4 regions of the Streptomyces sp. NPDC050422 genome follow, and region 1 is predicted to be linked to each of the others. Evidence: riboswitches for the same ligand, from Rfam matches in the RefSeq annotation. Region 1 holds a riboswitch; each other region holds the start of a gene.
The links. A riboswitch is a leader RNA that binds a small molecule or an ion and turns the genes downstream of it on or off. The one in region 1 is predicted to bind thiamine pyrophosphate.
Positions count from the first base shown of each region.

Region 1 (5,593 bases):
AGTCCGCACCGGCACGGCACTTGTCCACGAAATGCCGGATGTCGGTGTCCCAGTCCTCCGAGCGCGGATGCCGTTCGGGGAATGCGGCGACGCCGACACAGAAATCACCGGATTCCTTGATCAGTCGCACGAGATCCGCCGCGTACCGCACGCCCTGCGGGTGCTCGACCCACGGGCCCATCGGGTCACCCGGCGGGTCTCCGCGCACGGCGAGGATGTTCCGGATTCCGGCGTCCGCGTACTGACCCACCATGTTGCGCAGTTCGGCGATGGAGTGGTTGACCGCCGTGAGGTGCGCGACCGGGGTGAGCGTGGACTCGGCGGCGATGTCCTGGGTCGCCTTGACCGTCCCGGCCCGGGTGGAGCCGCCGGCTCCGTACGTCACGGAGACGAAGCTCGGTCCCACCGCCTCGACCCGGCGCAGCGCGTTCCAGAGGTTGCGCTCACCCTTCTCGGTCTTGGGCGCCCAGAACTCGAAGGAGTACGAGGTCTTGCCGGTCGCGAGCATCTCACGCACGGTGCGCGCGTGATCTGTCCTGGTGGAGGGTGTGCCAAGGGCCATACCGGCAGGTTAACCAGGGCGAGGCGGGCTCCCCACCGAACTGGGGCGATTTGACTTGATTGCCCGAACTTTGTCCACGCTTCGGACACTCCCGTCCCGAACAGGCCCCCGGCCGTCCTCCCGGTCACGCCTCGGCGCGGTCCCGGATCCTTCCCGCCAGCCCGGCGGCGGCCGCCGCCGGATCGGACGCCTCGGTGACGGCCCGCACGACGACGACCCGGCGTGCTCCGGCTTCCAGCACCTCGTCGAGGTTGCCGGCGTCGATGCCGCCGATGGCGAACCAGGGGCGGGCGGGGGCGAGCGAGGCGGCGTAGCGGACGAGGTCCAGGCCGGGGGCGTACCGGCCGGGCTTGGTCGGCGTGGGCCAGCAGGGGCCGGTGCAGAAGTAGTCGACGCCGGGCTCGGCGAGGGCCGCGTCGACCTCGGACTCGGCGTGCGTGGAGCGGCCGACGACCACGTCCTGGCCGACGATCGCGCGGGCGGCCGGGACCGGCAGGTCGCCCTGGCCCAGGTGCAGCACGTCGGAGCCGATGGCGTGGGCCACGTCGGCCCGGTCGTTGACGGCGAGGAGCTTGCCGTGGCGCTTGCAGGCGTCGGCGAAGACCGCGAGGTGTTCGAGCTCCTCGGCCGCCTCCATGCCCTTGTCGCGCAGCTGGATGATGTCCACGCCGGAGGTGAGGACCGCGTCGAGGAACGCGGGGAGGTCGCCCTGGCGCCGGCGGGCGTCCGTGCACAGGTAGAGCCGGGCGTCGGACAGCAGCGTGCGAGGCGTGGACATGGTGCGGTTCCCCCCGGGGACGACGATGGCGGTGGTTCGGTGTGGTGCCGCGCGGGAGGCGGGCCGCGACATGCGGCCCGCCTCCCCTGTGCGGCGCCGGTCTCTCAGACGGCGAGCGCCTGGGCGCGACGCTTCACCTCCGTGCCGCGGTTCTCACTCAGTGCCTGCGCGGGCGTGCCCGGCAGACTCGGGTCGGGCGTGAAGAGCCATTCCAGCATCTCCGCGTCGGAGTAGCCGTCGTCCCTCAGGAGCGTCAGGGTCCCCGAAAGGCCCTTGACCACCTTGTCGCCGTCGATGAAGGCGGCAGGCACCTGGAGCGCCCGGTTCTCACCACGTCGTACGGCAATGAGCTGGCCGTCCTTGACCAGCTGGCGCACACGCGTCACCTCGATATCGAACATTTCTGCGATGTCGGGGAGGTGGAGCCAGGCGGGGACGAGAGCATCGATCTTTACGTCAATCTCGGTCACGGGGACAAGCGTGCCATCCCGGACCGACAGTCGGTACCCGGGCCGACCGTACGGGGCGTCGGGCGGGCGTCAGAGCGTGGCCGATTTCAGGGGTACGGAGGGGTCGGCGACCCGCTCGGGGACGAGTTCCGCCCCCGATTCGACGAGTTTGCGGCCCTGTGCCAGATCGCGCGGACGGCCAACCGCCAGTACGGCGACGAGCGCGCCGCCCCGGAGCCAGCACACCGTCCACGTCGCTTCGGAAGGGTCGCCGCGCCACACCAGGGCGTCGGCCCCCGTGTGGTGACCCGCGTACTGGACGAAGCGGCCGAACTGCTCGGACCAGAAGTAGGGCACGGGGTCGTAGACCGGGGGCTGCCCCTCGCCCTCCCGGACGACAGCGGCGGCGACGGTCCGGGGCCCCTGAAGGGCGTTGTCCCAGTGGTGGACGAGCAGCCGCTCGCCGTACCGGGCCGAGGGGAAGGATGCGCAGTCCCCGACCGCGTACACGTCGGGGAGCGAGGTGCGCAGCGATGCGCCGGCGGTCACCGATCCGTCCGGGCCTCGTTCGATCCCCGATCCGGCGAGCCACCCGGTAGCGGGCCGGGCGCCGATGCCGACGACGACCGCGTCCGCCGGGAGGGTGCGGCCGTCGGTCAGGACCACGCGGCCGGGTTCGATGCGGGCGACGCGTGCGCCGGTGAGGAGCGCGGCGCCGCTCTCGGCGTACCAGCCGGCCATGGGGGCGGCGACCTCGGCGGGCAGCGCGCCGGCGAGCGGGCGGTCGGCGGCCTCGACCACGGTGACCGCGCAGCCGGCCGCGCGGGCGGCGGTGGCGAACTCGGCGCCGATCCAGCCCGCGCCGACGACCACGACGTCGTGCTGCCGTTCGAGGACCGGGCGCAGCCGGGCGGCGTCGTCCAGGGTGCGCAGGAGGTGGACGCCCGGGACACCCTCCGAGCCGGGCAGCACCAGGGGTTCGGCGCCGGTGGCGACGACCAGGACGTCGTAGGGGACGGGCCCGTCCGGGGTGTCCAGTTCGCGGTCGGCCGCGCGCAGTGCCGTCACGTCGAGGCCGAGCCGCAGGGTGATGCCCAGCGCCTCGAAGTCGATGTCGAAGGCCGAGTCCTCGGCCTTGCCGAGAAGGACCGCCTTCGACAGGGGCGGCCGGTCGTACGGCTGGTGCGGTTCGGCGCCGATCAGCGTGACGGGGCCGGTGAAGCCCTGTTCGCGCAGGGCCACGGCGGTCTGCACGCCCGCCATGCCCGCTCCGGCGATCACGACGCGGCGGCTGCGTCGCGATCCTGTCTGCTGCTGTCCGGTCTGCTCGTCCACCCGTCCACCTTAAGCACCTGACACAACGTCAGGAAGTCGGTTCCCGTGACGCGCCCACCGGATCGCCGTCCCCGCGCCGGCGTCCGCTCCCTTGCAGGCGGCGTGGGGCAGGGGTTTAGGGTGGCCGTGCACATCACTCGCGGGAGCCCGGACGGACCGGGCTGAGAGGGAGGCTGGACGGCCTCCGACCGTACGAACCTGATCCGGGTCATGCCGGCGAAGGGAGGGGCTGGACGCCCATGCGCATACACCGGACGAACGGGTCGGACGTCCTCGTCATCGGGGGCGGCATCATCGGCCTGGTCACCGCCTGGCGGGCCGCCCAGCGCGGCCTGGTCACGGCGGTCGTGGACCCCGCACCGGGCGGCGGTGCCGCACAGGTCGCGGCCGGCATGCTGGCCGCCGTCACCGAACTCCACTACGGCGAGGAGATGCTGCTCGGTCTCAACGTCGCCTCCGCCGCACGCTATCCGGCGTTCGCGGCCGAGCTGGAGGCGGCGAGCGGACAGGAGATCGGCTTCCGCGCCTGCGGCACCCTGGCCGTCGCGCTCGACGCCGACGACCGCGCCCATCTGCGGGAGCTCCACGCCCTGCAACGCCGCTCGGGGCTGGAGTCGGAGTGGCTCACCGGTCGTGAGTGCCGCCGTCTGGAGCCGATGCTCGCGCCCGGCGTACGCGGCGGGCTGCGGGTCGACGGCGACCACCAGGTCGACCCGCGACGGCTGGCCGCCGCGCTGCTGACGGCGTGCGAGCGGGCCGGGGTCACCTTCCACCGCCAACGGGCCGAACGGCTCACGGTCACGGGCGGCCGGGCCACCGGAGTCGAGCTCGCCGACGGCAGGGAGGCGGCAGCCGATCAGGTCGTGCTCGCGGCGGGCAGCCTCAGCGGCCGGCTCGCGGGGGTGCCGGAGCACGTCCTGCCCCCGGTCCGCCCGGTGAAGGGCCAGGTGCTGCGCCTGACCGTGCCCACCGCGTACGCCCCCTTCCTCTCCCGCACCGTGCGGGCCGTGGTCCGGGGCAGCCACGTCTACCTCGTACCGCGCGAGAACGGCGAACTGGTCATCGGCGCCACCAGCGAGGAGATGGGCTGGGACACCACCGTCACGGCAGGCGGTGTGTACGAGTTGCTGCGCGACGCGCACGAGCTCGTGCCGGGCATCACGGAGCTGCCGCTCACCGAGACCGTCGCCGGTCTGCGCCCCGCCTCCCCCGACAACGCCCCGCTGCTCGGCCGCACCGCGCTGCCCGGCCTGCACCTCGCCACCGGCCACCACCGAAACGGGGTGCTGCTCACCCCCGTCACCGGGGACGCCATGGCGGAGCTGCTGGCCGGAGGCGAGCTGCCCGAGGTGGCCCGCCCCTTCTCCCCCGGCCGTTTCTCACCCGCCGCCGCCCCCGTACGTCAGGAGCAGCCCGCATGACCGAGCCCGCCCCCCTCTCCGCCTCCCCCTCCGCCTCCCCCTCCCTCTCCGTCTCCGTGAACGGCGAGGCCGTCGCCGTCGCGCCGGGCACCACCCTGGAGGCCCTGGTCGCCTCGCTGACCCGCGCGCCCTCGGGCGTCGCGGCCGCCCTGAACGAGACCGTCGTACCGCGCGGCCAGTGGCCCGCGGCCGCGCTCGCCGACGGCGACCGGGTCGAGGTCCTCACCGCGGTCCAGGGAGGCTGACCATGTCCGACGACCTCTTCTCGCTCGGCGGCACCGTCCTCGGCTCCCGGCTGATCATGGGGACGGGCGGGGCACCGAGCCTGGACGTGCTGGAGCGGTCCCTGACCGCTTCCGGCACCGAGCTGACCACGGTGGCGATGCGCCGCCTGGACCCGACCGTGCAGGGCTCCGTGCTCTCCGTACTGCAGAAGCTCTCCATCCGCGTGCTGCCGAACACGGCGGGCTGCTTCACCGCGGGCGAGGCCGTACTCACCGCCCGGCTGGCCCGCGAGGCGCTCGGCACCCACTGGGTCAAGCTGGAGGTGGTGGCGGACGAGCGCACCCTCCTGCCCGACCCCATCGAGCTGCTCGACGCCGCGGAGACGCTGGTGGACGACGGTTTCACCGTGCTGCCGTACACGAACGACGACCCGGTACTGGCCCGGAAGCTGGAGGACGTGGGGTGCGCGGCGATCATGCCGCTCGGCTCCCCCATCGGCTCCGGCCTGGGCATCCGCAATCCGCACAACTTCCAGCTGATCGTCGAACAGGCGCGGGTTCCGGTGATCCTGGACGCGGGCGCCGGCACGGCCTCGGACGCGGCGCTGGCCATGGAGCTGGGATGTGCGGCCGTGATGCTCGCCTCGGCGGTGACCCGCGCGCAGGAACCCGAGCTGATGGCCGCCGCGATGCGTCACGCGGTGGAGGGCGGTCGGCTCGCGTACCGCGCGGGGCGGATCCCTCGCCGCCACTTCGCCGAGGCGTCGTCGCCGGTGGCGGGGCGGGCGGTGCTGGATCCGGAGCGCCCGGCGTTCTGACCCGGG
Region 1 is NZ_JBITIE010000005.1:64,011-69,603, reverse strand. Features, by position in the region: gene metF (methylenetetrahydrofolate reductase [NAD(P)H]) at 1-562, opposite strand, end outside; gene thiE (thiamine phosphate synthase) at 687-1,340, opposite strand; gene ACIBJG_RS08425 (Rv2175c family DNA-binding protein) at 1,445-1,810, opposite strand; gene ACIBJG_RS08420 (NAD(P)/FAD-dependent oxidoreductase) at 1,880-3,052, opposite strand; TPP riboswitch at 3,254-3,366, shown strand; gene thiO (glycine oxidase ThiO) at 3,364-4,545, shown strand; gene thiS (sulfur carrier protein ThiS) at 4,542-4,790, shown strand; gene ACIBJG_RS08405 (thiazole synthase) at 4,793-5,587, shown strand.

Region 2 (5,593 bases), on a different contig from region 1:
CGGCACCGCGCACGGGGACCAGTGGGCCTTCGACCTCGGCAACGCAACCGTGCAGAATTCGGCGGGCTCCGCCGCGCCGTCGCCCGGCTGCGCCGCCGGTTCGGCCCCCTTCAACGACGGGCCCGGCCACTGGGCGATGAACTCGGCGCTGCGCCACCTGGCCACCTGGGCACGGGGCGGTGCGCGGCCGCCGAGCGGTCAGCCGCTGAGCACCGTCCTGCGTGACCCGGCCACCGGCCTGGCCACCGGCGGCGTCCGCCTGCCGGACGTCACGGTGCCCACCCGTACGCTCACCGGCTCGCGCGACACCACCGGCAGCGGGGTCTTCTGCGGCCTGTACGGCGCCCGCGACCCGTGGAACGGCGATGCCGACGCCTGGGACCGCACGACGACGGCGACCCGTCCAACCCCCATTTCCCCGCCACCGCGGAACCGGTGCTCGCCCGGCTCTACCCGACCCACGCCGACTACGTGAGCAAGGTACGCAACGCCGCGCAGACGTCCGTCAGTGCCGGCCATCTGCTCCCGGAAGACGCGACGACAATCATCGCCGCCGCGCAGGACTCGGGCATCGGCGGCTGACCCAGCGGGCCGTGTCACCCGGCCGCGACCCCGCTCCGGATCCACCTCGGCGCGGGGTCGCGGCCGGCAGACCATGAAGCCGTCGGCACATCGAGGACCGCCGCAGGCCCCGGCAGGACAGCTCCCGGCCGGACAGCACCATCCGCCGGAGGACGTCGCCGCGCACGTGGACGGCTTGGGGCAGCCGCCCAGCCGGCAGTTCGGCCACGGTGGACTTCCCCGCCGCCATCACGCCGGTGATCAGGACGACTGCGGAACCCGGCTCGGTGTCCACGGCGGCCCACATGCCGAGGTCCACTCCGCCTGCGCTGCCCGTGGCCTGACCGGGCCGTCCTGCGACCTGCTCGTGACCGCGGCCTGCGGACGGCGCACGAAGGTCCGGCTGCGCCGCGGCCGGACCGCGACCGTGTCGCTGCGCGATGTCGCCCCGTACCCGCTCGACGATGCCGCACTGGGATGTGACACGTTCCCGAACGCACCGCGCTCCGCCGGCATGTCGGACCCGTCGGCCGCGGTGGACGGCGATCACCGCACGTCGTGGACACCGGGATCCGACCGGGCCCGAATGGTCGTGGACCTCGGCTCGGCGCTCCCCGTCGGGAGGATCCTCGCGGAGTGGACGACGAGCAGGGTGCCGGGGGCGACGGTCGAGTTCAGCGACGACGGCGTCACCTACCGCTCCGGCGGAACACTGCGGGGCCGCACCACCACGACCGGCCTCACGGCCGGCATCACTGCACGCTACGTGGCGCTCGACGTCACGGGCTGGCGCAGCGGGTACGCACGCCTCAGGGCCCTTTCCGTATTCCCCCGGTAAGGCCGCCGGTGCGGCGGGTTCGTGAGGTGTCGGTGCGGTAGAAACGTTCGAACACGCGCTCGGCCTGTTCCGGAGGCCGGGCCCTGGTCCGTGACGTCGAGGAGCACGGCAGGTGGCTGGCCGGGGCGACCGGGTCCGAGTTCGATCGAGACGGGGGTGCCCGGTGGGGTGTGTGTGAGGGCGTTGCCGGTCAGATTGGACAGCACCTGGCGCAGCCGGAGTTCATCGCCGGTGACGGCGTAGGAGCCTCTGTCGTCCACCGCGAGCCGGATCTCACGCTCGGGGGCGAGCAGGCGGGCATCGCGTACCGCGTCGACGGCCAGGGCGAGCACATCGACCGGCTGCCGTTCCAGAGGGCGCTGCTGGTCCAGCCGGGCGAGCAGCAGCAGGTCTTCCACCAGTGTGCCCATGCGGTCGGCTTGGTCTCCCACGGTGGACAGGACGGCCGCCGTCTGCGACGGACCGGCCCGGCTGATGCCGGGTGTCCGCACGCTGGGGAGTGCGGGCGCGGGCCGTCGCGAGTGGTACGGGGCCGGGGACCTGCACCGTGTTCGTGCGGCAACCGCAATGCTGGGCGGACGGAATCTCGGCGGACTCGCTCCCGTCTACCCGCCGGTCACCTTCGGCTTCGGGTCGGCGCCCCGTGCCCCGTCGGTCGTCCGAATCATCTCCACCGTGGAGGTCGCCGGGGCCCCGGGCCACGGGGACACCTCCATGGACTGACGGTCCCCGCGCCGGCGCCCGTACCCCGCCACCGGGACAACCCCTCGAAGCCCACGCCCTGCTCAACGAGCCACGTGAGCAAGGCGGTATGCGGGCCTGCGACCGACCTGTCGGAGCCCAGTCGTCCGGGCCCGAACACGTGGGTTAGCCTTGCCGACGCAATCCGACACGGGGTGCCCCGACCAGCGGGGCTGAGATCACACCCGTCGAACCTGAACCAGTTAGCACTGGCGGAGGGATGTCATTCATGTCATTTCCACATGCTCCGAGCGGCCCGGCAGCCACTGACCGCCGGGCTGTCCTCGACGGGCGGACGCCCCCCGCCGCCGGTGATCTGCGCATCGAGACCCGCGGGATCGCCCCGGTCCCCGAATCGCACCGCTACGGCACTCCCGGGCGGCTGTTCACCGTGTGGTTCGCTCCGAACCTCACCATGACGGGCGTCTTCACCGGCACGATCGGCATCGTCCTCGGGCTGGACTTCACCACCGCCCTGGTGGCTGTGGTGCTCGGCACGCTCGTTGGCGCCGTGCCCACCGCGTACCTCGGGACCTGGGGCAGTCTCACGGGGACAGGACAACTGCCGCTCGCGCGGCTCGCTTTCGGCCGGGCCGTTGCCGTTCCGGGCGTGCTGCAGTGGCTGTCATCGGTCGCGTGGGACGCGCTCATCGGCCTCTTCGGCGGGGATGCGCTGGCTCAACTGTGCGGATGGCCGTTCTGGCTGGGCGTACTCGTGATGATGGTGGGGCAGGGCGTACTCGGTGTGTTCGGCTACGAGGCGATCCACCGACTGCAGAAGATCATGACCTTCGTGCTGGCCGCGGCCTTCGTCGCGCTGGCCGTCAAGCTCCTCGACGGCGTCCACCCCACCACCAGCGGGTCGGTGCACGGCGCCGACCGCGCCGGCGCCTTCGTGCTCACCAGCACCATCGCACTCAGCCTCGCACTCTCCTGGGCTCCGTACGCCAGCGACTTCAGCCGGTACCTGCCACGGTCCGCCTCCCGCCCCCGCATGTTCTGGTACACGCTTCTCGGCGTCACGGTCTCCTTCGTAGCCGTGCAGGCGCTCGGCCTGTGGGGAGCATCCGCCTTCACCGACCAGACCGCGAAGGGCGTCGATGAACTGCTGGGAGGCGGCACGCTCGGCGCGTTCGGCCTGCTTGCGGTCGCGCTTGCGGCGCTGTGCAGCAATGCGATGAACGACTACAGCGGCTCTCTGGCCCTTCAGACCGTCGGAGTGCCCATCCCACGGCCGCTGGCCGCGGCCCTCTCTGCCGTACTCGGCTTCCCGCTGGTGCTGTGGATGCACGCCGCGGACACCACGGCCCGCTTCCAGAACGTGTTGCTGTTCGTCGGTTACTGGATCCCCGGATTCGTGGCGGTCGTAGCCGTCGACTGGTTCGCACGCACGAGGGACAGGGGCGGAGCTTCGTTCGAGCCGGCTGCCGAGAGCGACCGCCCGCAGCCGTGGTGGCCCGCACTCGCGGCATTCGTCGTCGCCTTCGGCGCGGCGGTTCCGTTCATGGACACGAGCCTGTACGTAGGGCCGGTGGCCGCGGCACTCCACGGCGCGGACCTTGCCTACTACGTCGCGTTCGTCGCGGCGCTCGCCGTCTACGCACCTTTGCGGCTACGACGCCGGCCAGCCGGCCGCTGACCGGTGGGGTCGCGGGGGTGGTGTACGCCGGCGCTCCGGACACGGGATGATCGCGGGCATGATGATTGCTCATGAGGGCTGCTCGCCGACGGTCCACCCCACGGCCTATGTCGCTCCGACCGCCACGCTGTGCGGGGATGTGCGGGTGGGCGCCGGGTGCCGGGTGCTGTTCGGTGCGGTGCTCACCGCCGAGGGCGGTCCGGTGGAGGTCGGCGAGGGAAGCATCGTGATGGAGAACTCGGTCCTGCGGGGTACCCGACGGGACCCGCTGGTTCTGGGGCGGCAGGTGCTGGTGGGCCCCACCTCCTATTTGACCGGTTGCCGGGTCGAGGACGAGGTCTTCCTGGCCACCGGCAGCCGCGTCTTCAACGGCGCACGGATCGGGACCCGTTCCGAGGTGCGGATCAACGGCGTCGTGCATCTGCGCACCGTACTGCCGGCCGACTCGATGGTGCCGATCGGCTGGGTCGCTGTCGGTGACCCGGTGCGCATCCTCCCGACGGAGGACCACGACGGAATCTGGGCGGTACAGAAGGACCTGGACTTCCCCGGTCACGTCTTCGGCCTCGACCGCCCGGCCGACGGCGAGAGCCTGATGCCGGCGATCTCGGAACGTTTCGGCCGCAGCCTCGGCCGTCACAGCGACGACCGGCAGATCTGAGCCCCGCGGGAGGGTTTCCGGCCTGCCGTCCACCGCGCGGCCTCACCGGGCTGGCCCCGATCGTGGCCCTGCGGCGCCATATCAAGGGGACGGACGCATTGGCTCCGGCACGGGCAACGCTCAGGCGTTCACTCGCGGAACGCTCTCGTTCCAGGTCCGGGAGAAGCCCCTGCGACCGTCCTCGTAGCCGTCCACGTGGCATCGACATGGAGATCGGTCTCGTCCGATGTCAGGATCGTGCGGGTCTCCACCCGGACGTCCCATCCGGGGCGCCTGAACCGCATGGTCCAGGCCGACTCACCGCTCGCCGATCCGAAGTCGTCGGCGACGGAGGTGTACTTCGCGCAGCCCTCGGTCCGACCTCGATCCCGTTCTCCTCGTACCACTCGATCTCGGCGACCGTCACAGGCAGGGCCCACAGAATGCGGGCGTGTCCGCTGGGCAGCGGACAGTGCTCAAGGTCAGTCCATGAAGATGGGGCAGGCTGATCAGCAGGCAAGACCATGACCGTCCTTCTCCCCACACCCGGCGATCACCTAGGCAAGAACGAGAACCCGCAGGCCGGGCACAGCCTCGCACCGGGCCGGCCCAAAGTCGCCGACAAGGACCTCTACGGAATGCCCCCCGAAGAACGCCCGGACATGTGGCTCAACGGCCGATGTGCCCGGCGATCTGTCGGCAGCTTGCCGCCCAGAGGGCCGTAACCATCGTCCGGCTGCCCCTGCTCAACGAGGCCGCCCGGGCCGAGGCCCGGCTGCGGATGCGCGAACTCGCGGAGGCAGAGGTACCCGCACTGCTGTTCCTCGACCGGCTCGCCTGCCTGACGCTGGAACGGCGGGCCGGCGGCGGTGAGGGGCGCCCACCGCCGCCCTGACCGGGGTCAGCCCGAGATGCTCGCCCGGCCGTTCTCGATGTGCCCCATCAGCCGGCGCCGGAAGGCGTCGTCCCCCTCGACGGTGACGTCCAGGTCGTACCAGCCGTGCGCGTCGGCCGCCGAGTGCACCACTGTGCGGCTGCGCCCCGGCTTGACCTTGACGGTCCTGGTCCACTCGCGCAGGTCCGCCTCGTCGACGTATCCACGCGGCCTCACGTTGAAGGCGAGCGTCGTCCGCCCCGTGTTGCGCAGCGTGAGATGCAGATCGCGCTCCCCGGC
Region 2 is NZ_JBITIE010000028.1:8,595-14,187, reverse strand. Features, by position in the region: gene ACIBJG_RS33940 (alpha/beta hydrolase domain-containing protein) at 1-475, shown strand, start outside; gene ACIBJG_RS33935 (hypothetical protein) at 472-582, shown strand; partial or broken gene ACIBJG_RS33930 (phosphotransferase) at 707-868, opposite strand; gene ACIBJG_RS33925 (discoidin domain-containing protein) at 1,076-1,399, shown strand; gene ACIBJG_RS33920 (ATP-binding protein) at 1,324-1,809, opposite strand; partial or broken gene ACIBJG_RS33915 (hypothetical protein) at 1,844-2,122, shown strand; TPP riboswitch at 2,282-2,378, shown strand; gene ACIBJG_RS33910 (purine-cytosine permease family protein) at 2,361-3,779, shown strand; gene ACIBJG_RS33905 (gamma carbonic anhydrase family protein) at 3,838-4,440, shown strand; partial or broken gene ACIBJG_RS33900 (peptidase S15) at 4,561-4,819, opposite strand; gene ACIBJG_RS33895 (hypothetical protein) at 5,084-5,314, shown strand; gene ACIBJG_RS33890 (phosphocholine-specific phospholipase C) at 5,321-5,593, opposite strand, start outside.
Region 2: linked by a shared signal. The riboswitch ahead of ACIBJG_RS33910 (purine-cytosine permease family protein) and the one ahead of thiO (glycine oxidase ThiO) in region 1 are both predicted to bind thiamine pyrophosphate.

Region 3 (5,593 bases), on a different contig from region 1:
CGATGAGGACCCCGGCCGGACGGACCAGCAGATCGCAGGCCCCCTGCGGCGATCCGGCCGGCACCGGCACCTTGCCCCAGTCCGTGGCCGCGGCCTCACCGGTGACCGTCGCGTCCACCACGTTGTCGAAGCCGAGGAAACGGGCGACGAAAGCGGAGGCGGGACGCTGCCAGACCTCCAGAGGCGTGCCCACCTGGGCGATGTGTCCGTCACGCATCACGACGACCCGGTCGGCGAGCGCGAAGGCCTCGCCCTGGTCGTGGGTGACGGCGAGCACCGTCGTACCCAGCCTGCCGAAGAGTGTGCGCAGTTCGACGACGAGCCGTTCGCGCAGACTGCGGTCCAGCTGGCCCAGGGGTTCGTCCAGCATCAGCAGTTTGGGCCGGGGGGCGAGGGCCCGGGCGAGGGCGACGCGCTGCTGTTCGCCGCCCGAGAGCGCGGCGACGGCACGCCGTTCGGCGCCGGGCAGGCCCACCAGGTCGAGGAGTTCGGCGACCTGGCGGTCCTGCTCAGCCCGCTTCACACCGTGCATCCGCAGACCGAAGGCGACGTTGGCGCCGACGTCGCGGTGCGGGAACAGCTGGTGGTCCTGGAACATCAGGCCCAGGCCGCGTCGGTGGACCGGCACACCGTCCTGGTCCGCGCCGTCGAGGAGCACCCGTCCGCCGTCGGCCTCCTGGAGTCCTGCGACCACCCGCAGCAGGGTGGACTTCCCGCTGCCGCTCGGTCCCAGGACGCAGACGACCTCGTGCTCGGCGACCTCCAGGTCCACGGCGTCCAGCGCCGCACGTTCACCGAAGCGCACGGTGGCCGATTCCAGTGTCAGCATCTCTAGAACTCCCCGGATCGGTCCGTGCGGATACGTTCGAGCAGCAGCAGCGATACCGCGCACACGAGCATCAGGATGGTGCTGAGGGCCATCGCCTGGCCGTAGTTGAGCTCCCCGGACCGGCCCAGCAGCCGGGCGACGGCCACCGGAAGCGTGGGGTTGTCGGGCCGTGCGATGAACACCGTGGCCCCGAACTCGCCGAGCGACACGGCGAACGCGAAACCGGCGGCGACCAGCAGTGCCCGGCGCACCAGCGGCAGGTCCACCTCGCGCCAGGCCCGCAGCGGCGAGGCACCGAGCACCGCGGCCGCCTCGCGCAGCCGCCCGTCCACCGCTCTGAGGACCGGCAGCATGGTACGTACGACGAAGGGCACGCCGACGAGCGCCTGGGCGAGCGGCACCAGGATCCAGGAGGTCCGCAGGTCCAGCGGCGGCTTGTCCAAGGTGATCAGGAAGCCGAAGCCGACGGTGACGGCGGAGACGCCGAGCGGCAGCATCAGCAGCGCGTCGAACCCGCGGACGAGCCGGCCCGCCTTCCTGGTCAGGGCCGCCGCCGCCAGTCCCCCGACGACCAGGGCGATGAGGGTCGCGACCAGGGCGTAGCGCAGCGAGTTCCCGATCGCTTCGATCGGCGCGACCAGGAACGTACCGCTGTTCGCCTCCGCCGAGCCGAGTGCGCGGTAGTAGGCGAATCCGTGCCCGCCGGACACATCGAGCGACCGCTCCACCAGGACGGCGAGCGGCAGCAGGATCAGGACCAGCACGGTCAGCAGCACCCCGCCGAGCAGCGTCCACTGCCCCGCGCCGCGCGGTCTGCGGGACGTCTGCGCCGGGTCGACGAGTTTCAGCGCGGTCTCCCTGCGCCGCACGGTCCACGCGTGCACGGCGAGCACGGCGCCGACCGCGACGAACTGCATCAGCGTCAGCACGGCGGCCGTGGGCAGGTCGAGCAGTTGCGCGGTCTGCCGGTAGATCTCCACTTCCAGCGTGGAGAAGCCGGGACCGCCGAGGATCTGTACGACACCGAAGGAGGTGAAGGTGAAGAGGAAGACCATCAGCGCGGCAGCCGCCACAGCGGGTCCCAGTGCGGGAAGGGTGACACGGCGCCAAGCGGCGAAACGCCCCGCTCCGAGAACCCGCGCGGCCTCCTCCTGCCGGGGGTCGAGCTGCGACCAGAGTCCGCCGACTGTGCGTACGACGACGGCGTAGTTGAAGAAGACATGGGCCAGCAGGATCGCCCACACCGTCGTGTCGAGCCGTACGCCCCACAGCTCGTCGAGGAAGCCACCGCGACCCAGCAGCGCGAGGAACGCGGTGCCGACGACGACGGTCGGCAGGACGAACGGCACGGTGACAATCGCCCGCAGCAGTTGTTTGCCGGGGAAGTCGAACCGGGCGAAGACGTACGCGCCGGGCAGCGCGACCAGCAGCGTCAGCGCGGTCGAGGCGAGGGCCTGCCAGAAGGTGAACCAGAGGACGTCTGTGATGTCCGGCCGGCTCAGCACCTCGCCGAACCGCCCGAACTGCCATACGCCGCCGGCCTTGAGCCCGCGTCCCACGATCGCGACGACGGGATAAGCGAAGAACAACGCGAAGAACGCCACGGGCACGGCCATCAGACCGAGCCGTACCGCGCCCCCGCGCAGCGACCGGGCGCGCGCGGCCTTCCCGCGCGCGCCCGGTCCGCGTACGGGAGTCTTCGCTACTTCACTACGAGCGAGGACCACGACTGGACCCACTGCTCACGGTTCTTGGCGATCGTGTCCGGGGCGACGGTCGTCGGCTTGTCGACCGTGGCGCCGAACTTCGTGAAGAGATCCGGCACCTTCGCACCCTTGGTGACCGGGCTGACGAACATGTTGAGCGGCATGTCCTCCTGGAACTGCTTGCCGATCAGAAAGTCCAGCAGAGCCTTGCCGCCCGCCTCGTTCTTCGCCCCGTCGAGCAGACCGGCGAACTCGATCTGCCGGAAGCACGTTCCGGTGGCGACGCCGGTCGGGGCGGTCTTCGGCTGCGGGTCCGCGTACAGCACCTCGACGGGCGGGCTGGAGGCGTAACTGACGACGAGCGGCCGGTCGCCCTTGGCCTTCTTGCCGCCCGCGGAGCCGGAGAACTCCTCGTTGTACGCCTGCTCCCAGCCGTCGACGACCTTGACGCCGTTGCTCTTCAGCTTCTTCCAGTAGTCCTGGTAGCCGTCCTCGCCATAGGTGGCGACGGTGCCGAGGAGGAAGCCGAGGCCCGGCGAGGAGGTCGCCGCGTTCTCGGTGACGAGCAGGTTCTTGTACGCGGGCTTCGCCAGGTCGTCGAAGGACTGCGGTGGCGCCAGCTTCTTGTCGGCGAAGTACTGCTTGTCGTAGTTGACGCAGATGTCGCCGGTGTCGACGGGAGTGACCCGGTGCTTGCCCGCGTCCAGCTGGACGTCGGCCGCGACCTGGTCGAGGCCCTTGGCCTCGTAGGGCGTGAACAGGCCGTTGTCGAGGGCGCGCGAGAGCAGAGTGTTGTCGACGCCGAAGAAGACGTCGCCGCGCGGCGAGCCCTTGGTCAGGATCTCCTGGTTGAGCGCGGCGCCCGCGTCACCGCTCTTCAGCACCTTGACGGTGTAGCCGGTCTGCCGGGTGAACTCCTTCAGTACGTCCATGGAGGCGTTGAAGGAGTCGTGGCTGACGAGAGTGACGGTCTTGGAGCCGGTGCCCTTGGTACCGCCGGTGCCGGCGGCCGAGTCGTCGGAGCTTCCGCATCCGGCGAGCGCGGTCGCGCCGAGCGCGGCGGCGACGGCCCCCGCCGCGATCTTCTTGGTGGTGCTCATGTGATTCCTCCTGGGATGACCAGGAAGAGACGCGGCCCTGCCCGCGCCGGCGGAAACCGGAAGCGGGCAGGGCGCAACAGCTTGAGTAAGGTCCGAACTTCCTACCCGGAATGACCCGGGCGAGGTTCAGAGGGTCTGCGGCCAACCTGTCCTTGGTGCCGCACTCTCAGCGCTGTGGCGCTCCCCTGTCGGAATATGAAGTTGATTTCGAGCCCAGGCTACACGGCCGGTTTCGGCCTCAGCGCTCGGAGGCCGCCAGCTGTCCGCAGGCCCCGTCGATCTCCTGGCCCCGGGTGTCCCGGACGGTCACCGGCACCCCGTGGGCGGCGATGGCGTCGACGAACGCCTTCTCGTCCTCGGGCCGCGAGGCGGTCCACTTCGAGCCGGGCGTCGGATTCAGCGGGATCAGGTTGACGTGGACCCGCTTGCCCTTGAGCAGCCGGCCGAGCCGGTCGCCCCGCCACGCCTGGTCGTTGATGTCGCGGATCAGCGCGTACTCGATGGAGATGCGGCGGCCGGACTTCTCCGCGTACTCCCACGCGGCGTCCAGCACCTCGCGCACGTTCCACCGGGTGTTCACCGGCACGAGGGTGTCGCGCAGCTCGTCGTCCGGGGCGTGCAGCGAGACGGCGAGGCGGCACTTGAAGCCCTCGTCGGCGAAGCGCAGCATCGCCGGGACGAGGCCGACGGTGGAGACCGTGATCCCACGCTGCGAGAGCCCCAGCCCGTCGGGCTCGGGGTCGGTCAGCCGGCGGATCGCACCGACCACGCGGTTGTAGTTGGCAAGCGGCTCACCCATGCCCATGAAGACGATGTTGGAGAGCCGGGCCGGGCCGCCGGGGACCTCGCCGTCGCGCAGCGCGCGCATGCCGTCCACGATCTGGTGGACGATCTCGGCGGTCGACAGGTTGCGGTCGAGACCGGCCTGTCCGGTGGCGCAGAACGGGCAGTTCATGCCGCAGCCGGCCTGCGAGGAGATGCACATCGTGACGCGCTCGGGGTAACGCATCAGGACGGACTCGACCAGCGTCCCGTCGTGCAGCTTCCACAGCGTCTTGCGGGTCGTGTCGTCGTCGCAGCTGATGTGCCGCACCACGGACATCAGATCGGGGAACAGCGCCTCGGCGAGCTTGTCCCGCGATCCGGCCGGGATGTTGGTCCACTCCGCCGGGTCGTGCGCGTACCGCGCGAAGTAGTGCTGCGAGAGCTGCTGGGCGCGGAACGGCTTCTCGCCGGTCGCGGCGACTGCTTCCTTGCGCTCGGCGGGCGTGAGGTCGGCGAGGTGCCGCGGCGGCTTCTTGGCTCCGCGGGGCGCGACAAACTGGAGTTCTCCGGGCTTAGGCATGGTTCTTCCAGTGTCGCAGACAGAACAGTGAGGGCCTGCCGCCCTGTGGACAACGGACCCTCACTCGTAAAACAGCAGGTCAGAAGGGGTGATCTACGCGCCTGTCAGCCGGAGCCGACGAAAATCACCAGCAGCAGCCAGACCACCGGCGCGGTCGGCAGGAGCGAGTCGAGCCGGTCCATGATGCCGCCGTGCCCGGGCAGCAGCGTGCCCATGTCCTTGATCCCGAGATCCCGCTTGATCATGGACTCGCCCAGGTCGCCCAGGGTGGCGCTGGCAGCGACCGCGAGGCCGAGCAGCAGCCCCTGCCACCAGGTCCCGTCGTCGATCAGGAACTGCATGCACAACGCACCGGCCACCATCGCGAAGGCCACGGCTCCGAACAGGCCCTCGCGGGTCTTTCCGGGGCTGATGCGCGGAGCGAGCTTGTTCTTGCCGAACCGCCAGCCGACGGCGTACGCACCCGTGTCGCTGACCACGGTCAGCAGCAGGAAGGTCAGAACCCGCTGGGGTCCGTCGTCGGCGGTCAGGAGCATGGCGACGAAGGTCGCCAGGAACGGCACGTAGAACGCGGCGAAGACTCCGGCCGTGACGTCCCTGAGGTAGCCATCCG
Region 3 is NZ_JBITIE010000010.1:243,725-249,317, reverse strand. Features, by position in the region: gene ACIBJG_RS17970 (ABC transporter ATP-binding protein) at 1-829, opposite strand, end outside; gene ACIBJG_RS17965 (ABC transporter permease) at 832-2,445, opposite strand; gene ACIBJG_RS17960 (thiamine ABC transporter substrate binding subunit) at 2,532-3,635, opposite strand; TPP riboswitch at 3,716-3,832, opposite strand; gene rlmN (23S rRNA (adenine(2503)-C(2))-methyltransferase RlmN) at 3,874-4,980, opposite strand; gene ACIBJG_RS17950 (phosphatidate cytidylyltransferase) at 5,085-5,593, opposite strand, start outside.
Region 3: linked by a shared signal. The riboswitch ahead of ACIBJG_RS17960 (thiamine ABC transporter substrate binding subunit) and the one ahead of thiO (glycine oxidase ThiO) in region 1 are both predicted to bind thiamine pyrophosphate.

Region 4 (5,593 bases), on a different contig from region 1:
ATCGGCTACAGCAGACCGGACTTCTCCAGCCCGGACGACGGCCCGGCCGCCGCACCCCGCCCGACGTTCACCAGCCCGGACTTCACCAGCCCCGACTTCGGCGGGCCGGAGCACGAGCTGGACTGACCTCGGCCGGTGCACGAGAGGTCCGGCGACGGCTCTCCCGGGCATGGCACCGGTCGGTCCCGGCCTACAGCGCCGCCAGGTTGCCGACCAGGTCGTCGAGGCCCAACGAGCCTTGGGACAGCGCCTTCATGTGCCAGGCCTTGAGGTCGAAGGCCGCACCATGGCGTCGCTTCGCCGCCTCGCGTCCCTGGAGCCAGGCGCGTTCGCCGAGCTTGTAGCCGATGGCCTGGCCGGGCCAGCCGAGGTAGCGGTCGATCTCGGCGTGACGACGGGCCGCCGGGCTGCCGTTGTAGGTGGCCATGAACTCCGCGGCGAGGGCCCCCGTCCAGCGCTCACCGGGGTGGAAGCCGGAATCGGTGGGGACGGCGAGTCCGAGGTGCATGCCGATGTCGATGATCACCCGGATGGTGCGCAGCATCTGTCCGTCCAGGAAGCCGAGGCGGCGCGCGGGGTCCACGAAGTAGCCCAGGTCGTCCATGAAACGCTCGGCGTACAGGGCCCAGCCCTCGATGTTGGCGCTGACCATGCCTTCCGTCACCTGGTAGCGGCTGAGCCGGTCGGCGGCCGCGACCCATTGGGCGAGCTGCAGGTGATGTCCGGGGACGCCCTCGTGGTACCAGATGCTGACGAGCTGCCAGGTCGGATACGTACCCTGCTCCAGGGTGGGCAGATAGGTGCGTCCCGGGCGGCTGAAGTCGAGGCTCGGGCCCTGGTAGTAGGGGCCGGATGCGCTGCCTGCGGGCGCCATCCGGGACTCGACCTCGCGGAGCGGCCCGGAGAGGTCGAAGTGACGGCCGTCGAGGGTGCTTATCGCCTCGTCCATCAGCTGCTGCAACCAGTCGCGGGCGGCCTCCTCGCCCTTGAGCGCGTGACCGTGCTCCTCCAGGTGGTGCATGACCTCAAGGAGACCGGCGCCGGGCAGGACGCGCTCGGCCTCTACGCGCATCTCGGCGAGCGTCCGGTGGAACTCGTCCCAGGCCCAGTCGTAGGCCTCGTCCAGATCGAGTTCGGCGCCGGTGTTGTAGCGGGCGGCACGCAGGTAGCGCTCCCGGCCCACCGCGTCCGGGGTGTCCGCAGCGGCGGGGACGTAGGTGTCGCGCAGCCAGTCGCGGAACTCGGAGACGGCGCGGGTGGCCCGGCGGGCGGCATCGTCCAGTTCGGGGCGCATCCGGTCGGTGCCGTCCGCGACGAAGCCGGCGAACCAGCCCGCGCCGCTCGCCGCCTGTCCGGCGGACTCCCCGGTCCAGTCGGCGAGCTGGCCGATCACCCCCACGGCCTGCCGGGGAGCGGCGAGCAGACCGCGGGAGATCCCCCGGGTGAGGGTGTCCCGGTAGCCGTCCAGCGCTCCGGGGAGGTTGCGCAGCCGTCCGGCCACCGCCGCCCAGTCCTCGTCGGTGGTCGTGGGCATGAGGGTGAATATCGCCCGCACCTGGTCCACGTGCGCGCCCACCGTGCGCAGCTGCCGGTAGTTCTCGCCGGTGTCGTGCATCGCGAGCTCGGCGGTGAGGCGTTCCCGCAGCAGCCGGGCGCACGCCTGTTCAGCGGGGTCGTCCGGTACGTGGGCGGCGTCGAGTGCGGTGAGACTGCGGCGGGCCAGCTGGGCATGGGCCTCGAAGCCCTCAGGCGAGAGGTCCGGTTGCCGGTCGTCGCCCGGGTTCAGGCCCAGCCATGCGGAGGTCATCGGATCGTGTGCGGCCACTTGGTCGAGGTGACTGTCGGCGATGCCGCGCGGGGTGAGCGATTCATTTGCCATGGACACATCTTGACGCGCCGTCGGATCAATCCTCCAGGCCTTCGGGCGCTGTTCCGGACGGCCCTTCGAGGCCGTCAGGAACAGCGCGTACGCGTGCAGGCGTCAGTCCGTCACCGGGAGGTACACCCGGTTTCCCCGGGCCGCGAACTCCTCGGACTTCACCGCCATGCCGGCCAGCGCCTCCGCGTCGAATTCGGTGGGGACGGCCGTGGCCCCGTCGCCATGCTCGTCACGGATCTTCTGGGAGATCTTCATCGAGCAGAACTTCGGACCGCACATCGAGCAGAAGTGGGCCGTCTTCGCCGGTTCGGCAGGCAACGTCTCGTCATGGAACTCCCGGGCCGTGTCCGGGTCGAGCGCCAGATTGAACTGGTCCTCCCAGCGGAACTCGAACCGGGCGTCCGACAGCGCGTCGTCCCAGTCCTGCGCCCCCGGGTGCCCCTTGGCGAGGTCCGCCGCATGGGCCGCGATCTTGTACGTGATGACCCCGGTCTTCACGTCGTCCCGGTTGGGCAGACCGAGGTGCTCCTTGGGCGTCACGTAGCAGAGCATCGCCGTCCCCCACCAGGCGATCATCGCGGCGCCGATGCCCGAGGTGATGTGGTCGTACGCCGGCGCCACATCGGTCGTCAGCGGGCCGAGCGTGTAGAACGGCGCTTCCTCGCAGATCTCCTGCTGGAGGTCGATGTTCTCCTTGATCTTGTGCATCGGGACGTGGCCCGGGCCCTCGATCATGGTCTGGACACCGAACCGCTTCGCGACCGTGTTCAGTTCGCCGAGCGTACGCAGCTCCGCGAACTGGGCCTCGTCGTTGGCGTCCGCGATCGACCCGGGCCGCAGCCCGTCGCCCAGGGAGTACGTCACGTCGTACGAGGCGAGGATCTCGCAGAGCTCCTCGAAGTTCTCGTAGAGGAACGACTCCTTGTGGTGCGCCAGACACCACGCCGCCATGATCGAGCCGCCCCGGGAGACGATTCCGGTCTTGCGACGGGCCGTCAGCGGTACGTACGGCAGGCGCACGCCGGCGTGCACCGTCATGTAGTCGACGCCCTGCTCGGCCTGCTCGATGACGGTGTCCTTGTAGACCTCCCAGGTCAGTTCCTCCGCCTTGCCGTCGACCTTCTCCAGGGCCTGGTAGAGCGGCACGGTGCCGATCGGCACGGGGGAGTTGCGAAGAACCCACTCACGGGTGGTGTGGATGTTGCGTCCGGTGGACAGATCCATGACCGTGTCGGCGCCCCACTTGGTCGCCCAGGTCATCTTGTCCACCTCCTCCTCGATGGAGGACGAGACCGCGGAGTTGCCGATGTTGGCGTTCACCTTCACCAGGAACCGCTTGCCGATGATCATCGGCTCGGTCTCCGGGTGGTTGACGTTGGCCGGGAGCACCGCCCGGCCGGCGGCGATCTCCTCACGCACCACCTCGGACTCGACGTTCTCCCGGATCGCGACGTACTCCATCTCCGGGGTGATCTCGCCCCGGCGGGCGTACGCGAGCTGGGTGACGGGACGGCCGTCCCGGCTGCGCCGCGGCTGGCGGGGGCGGCCGGGGAAGACCGCGTCCAGATTGCGCAGCCCACCGCGCGGCGAGGTGTGCTTGAGCCCGTCGTCCTCGGGGCGCCCGGGGCGTCCCGTGTACTCCTCGGTGTCGCCGCGGGCGATGATCCAGTTCTCCCGCAGAGGCGCCAGCCCCCGGCGGACATCGGTCTCGGTGGTGGGATCGGTGTACGGCCCCGACGTGTCGTACAGCGTCACGTCCTTGCCGTTGGTGAGGTGCACCTGACGGATCGGCACGCGGAGGTCCGGGCGTGAACCCTGGACGTATCCCTTGTGCCAGCCGATGGACTTCCCGGCCTCGTCGCTCTGGTTCGAGGCAGGCGTGCGTGCGTCCGATGTGGTCATGAGACCTACTCCCTACGCCGGCATTACCCGGTAACAGGTTCGGCGGTCGGCGCAGCCTGTCCCGTACGGACGTACGGAGATCAGCGCCCTCTCAGCCCGGTGCTCCGAGCTCCCGCGTGTGCAAAGGTGCCACCACGCTAGCGCCCATGCTGGCGAGCTGAACAGAGGGCCCCTCCTCTTCTTGCGATGATCGGCCGGTGACGTCCCCTCATAGCGACCCCGAACCGCAGGACCATCAGCACGCGCACTCCCACAGCCACGGCCCCGCCGCTCCCGTGTCCAGCCATCTGCGCAAGGTGATCGCCGCCGTGCTGATCCCGTTCGCGGCCGCGGTCGTCGTCGGGCTCGTGGTCCTCTGGCCCGGTGGTGCGCCGGCGCACGAGCGCACCGGTGTCGGTTTCGACCGGCAGACCCAACAGGGCAAGGTGGTGAACATCGGCAAGATCGACTGCAAGGACGTGAACGCCTCCCAGCTGCCCATCAGCGGCGAGACCGCGCCACCCACGGGCGAGCAGGCCGGGGGGGACGACGGGGCCGCCCTCTGCAAGAAGGCCACCGTCGAGATCACGAGCGGGCAGGACAAGGGCCGGAAGTTCGTCGAGGTCGTCCAGCCCGACGCGCCACGGCAGCTGCGGGAGGGACAGGGGGTGGTCGTCGCGTACGCCCCCGACGCGCCCCATGACCTCCAGTACTCCGTCACCGACGTGAACCGGAAGTTCCCGTTGATGCTGCTGGCCGGGATCTTCGCGCTGGTGGTCGTCGCCGTGGGCAGAATGCGCGGGGTGATGGCCCTGGTGGCGCTCGCCCTGTCGTTCGCCGTCCTGACCCTGTTCATCCTTCCGGCCATCCTGCAGGGATCGAACCCGCTGGTCGTGGCGGTCGTCGGTGCGAGCGCCATCATGCTGATCGCGCTCTACATCTGCCACGGGCTGACGGCCCGCACCTCGGTCGCCGTCATCGGCACCCTGATCTCACTGCTCCTGATCGGGCTGCTCGGCTCGCTCTTCATCGGCTGGGCGAGTCTGAGCGGGAACACCGACGACAACACCGGCCTCATCCATGGCCTGTATCCGCACATCGACATGAGCGGGCTGCTGCTGGCCGGAGTCATCATCGGCTCCCTGGGGGTGCTCGACGACGTGACGGTCACCCAGACCTCGGCCGTCTGGGAACTGCACCAGGCCGACCCGACGATGAGTGCGAAGAAGCTCTACCGGGCAGGGATCAGGATCGGGCGCGACCACATCGCCTCGGTGGTCAACACCCTGGTGCTCGCCTATGCGGGCGCCGCGCTTCCGTTGCTGCTGCTGTTCTCGATCGCCCAGAGCAGCGTGGGGACGGTGGCCAACAGCGAACTGGTGGCGGAGGAGATCGTGCGCACACTGATCGGCTCGATCGGACTGGTCGCCTCGGTGCCGGTGACCACCGCGCTCGCGGCGCTGGTCGTCTCCGCGGACCGCTCCGGGCCTGCCCCGGATTCCGTAGCTCCGGCACTCGTACGGAGCGGCAGGGGGCGCCGTCGCCGGACGAAGTCCTGAGTGTCCGGACACGGAGAGCGATTCACCCGTTCGGCAGGTGTGCTGTTCGACCGGCATGCAGGCCAAGGACACGGGCTTCGTCAGCCGGCGTTCTGTTCCTCGGCCAGAATCCGCCCCAGCGCCTCTTCCAGATTGCCCTCGAAGTCACCCAGCGTGCACTCCTGACCGAGCGGCACGAGTTTGTCCGTCCGGTCGAGAAACGCTACGAGAGGTGCCGTACCCGCCCTGAAGAGCGCACGGTCGGCCCCCACCTGGAGCCGGATGTGGACGTCGG
Region 4 is NZ_JBITIE010000002.1:311,863-317,455, forward strand. Features, by position in the region: gene ACIBJG_RS04090 (hypothetical protein) at 1-126, shown strand, start outside; gene ACIBJG_RS04095 (DUF885 domain-containing protein) at 191-1,879, opposite strand; gene thiC (phosphomethylpyrimidine synthase ThiC) at 1,982-3,781, opposite strand; TPP riboswitch at 3,774-3,907, opposite strand; gene ACIBJG_RS04105 (YibE/F family protein) at 3,979-5,319, shown strand; gene ACIBJG_RS04110 (SsgA family sporulation/cell division regulator) at 5,400-5,593, opposite strand, start outside.
Region 4: linked by a shared signal. The riboswitch ahead of thiC (phosphomethylpyrimidine synthase ThiC) and the one ahead of thiO (glycine oxidase ThiO) in region 1 are both predicted to bind thiamine pyrophosphate.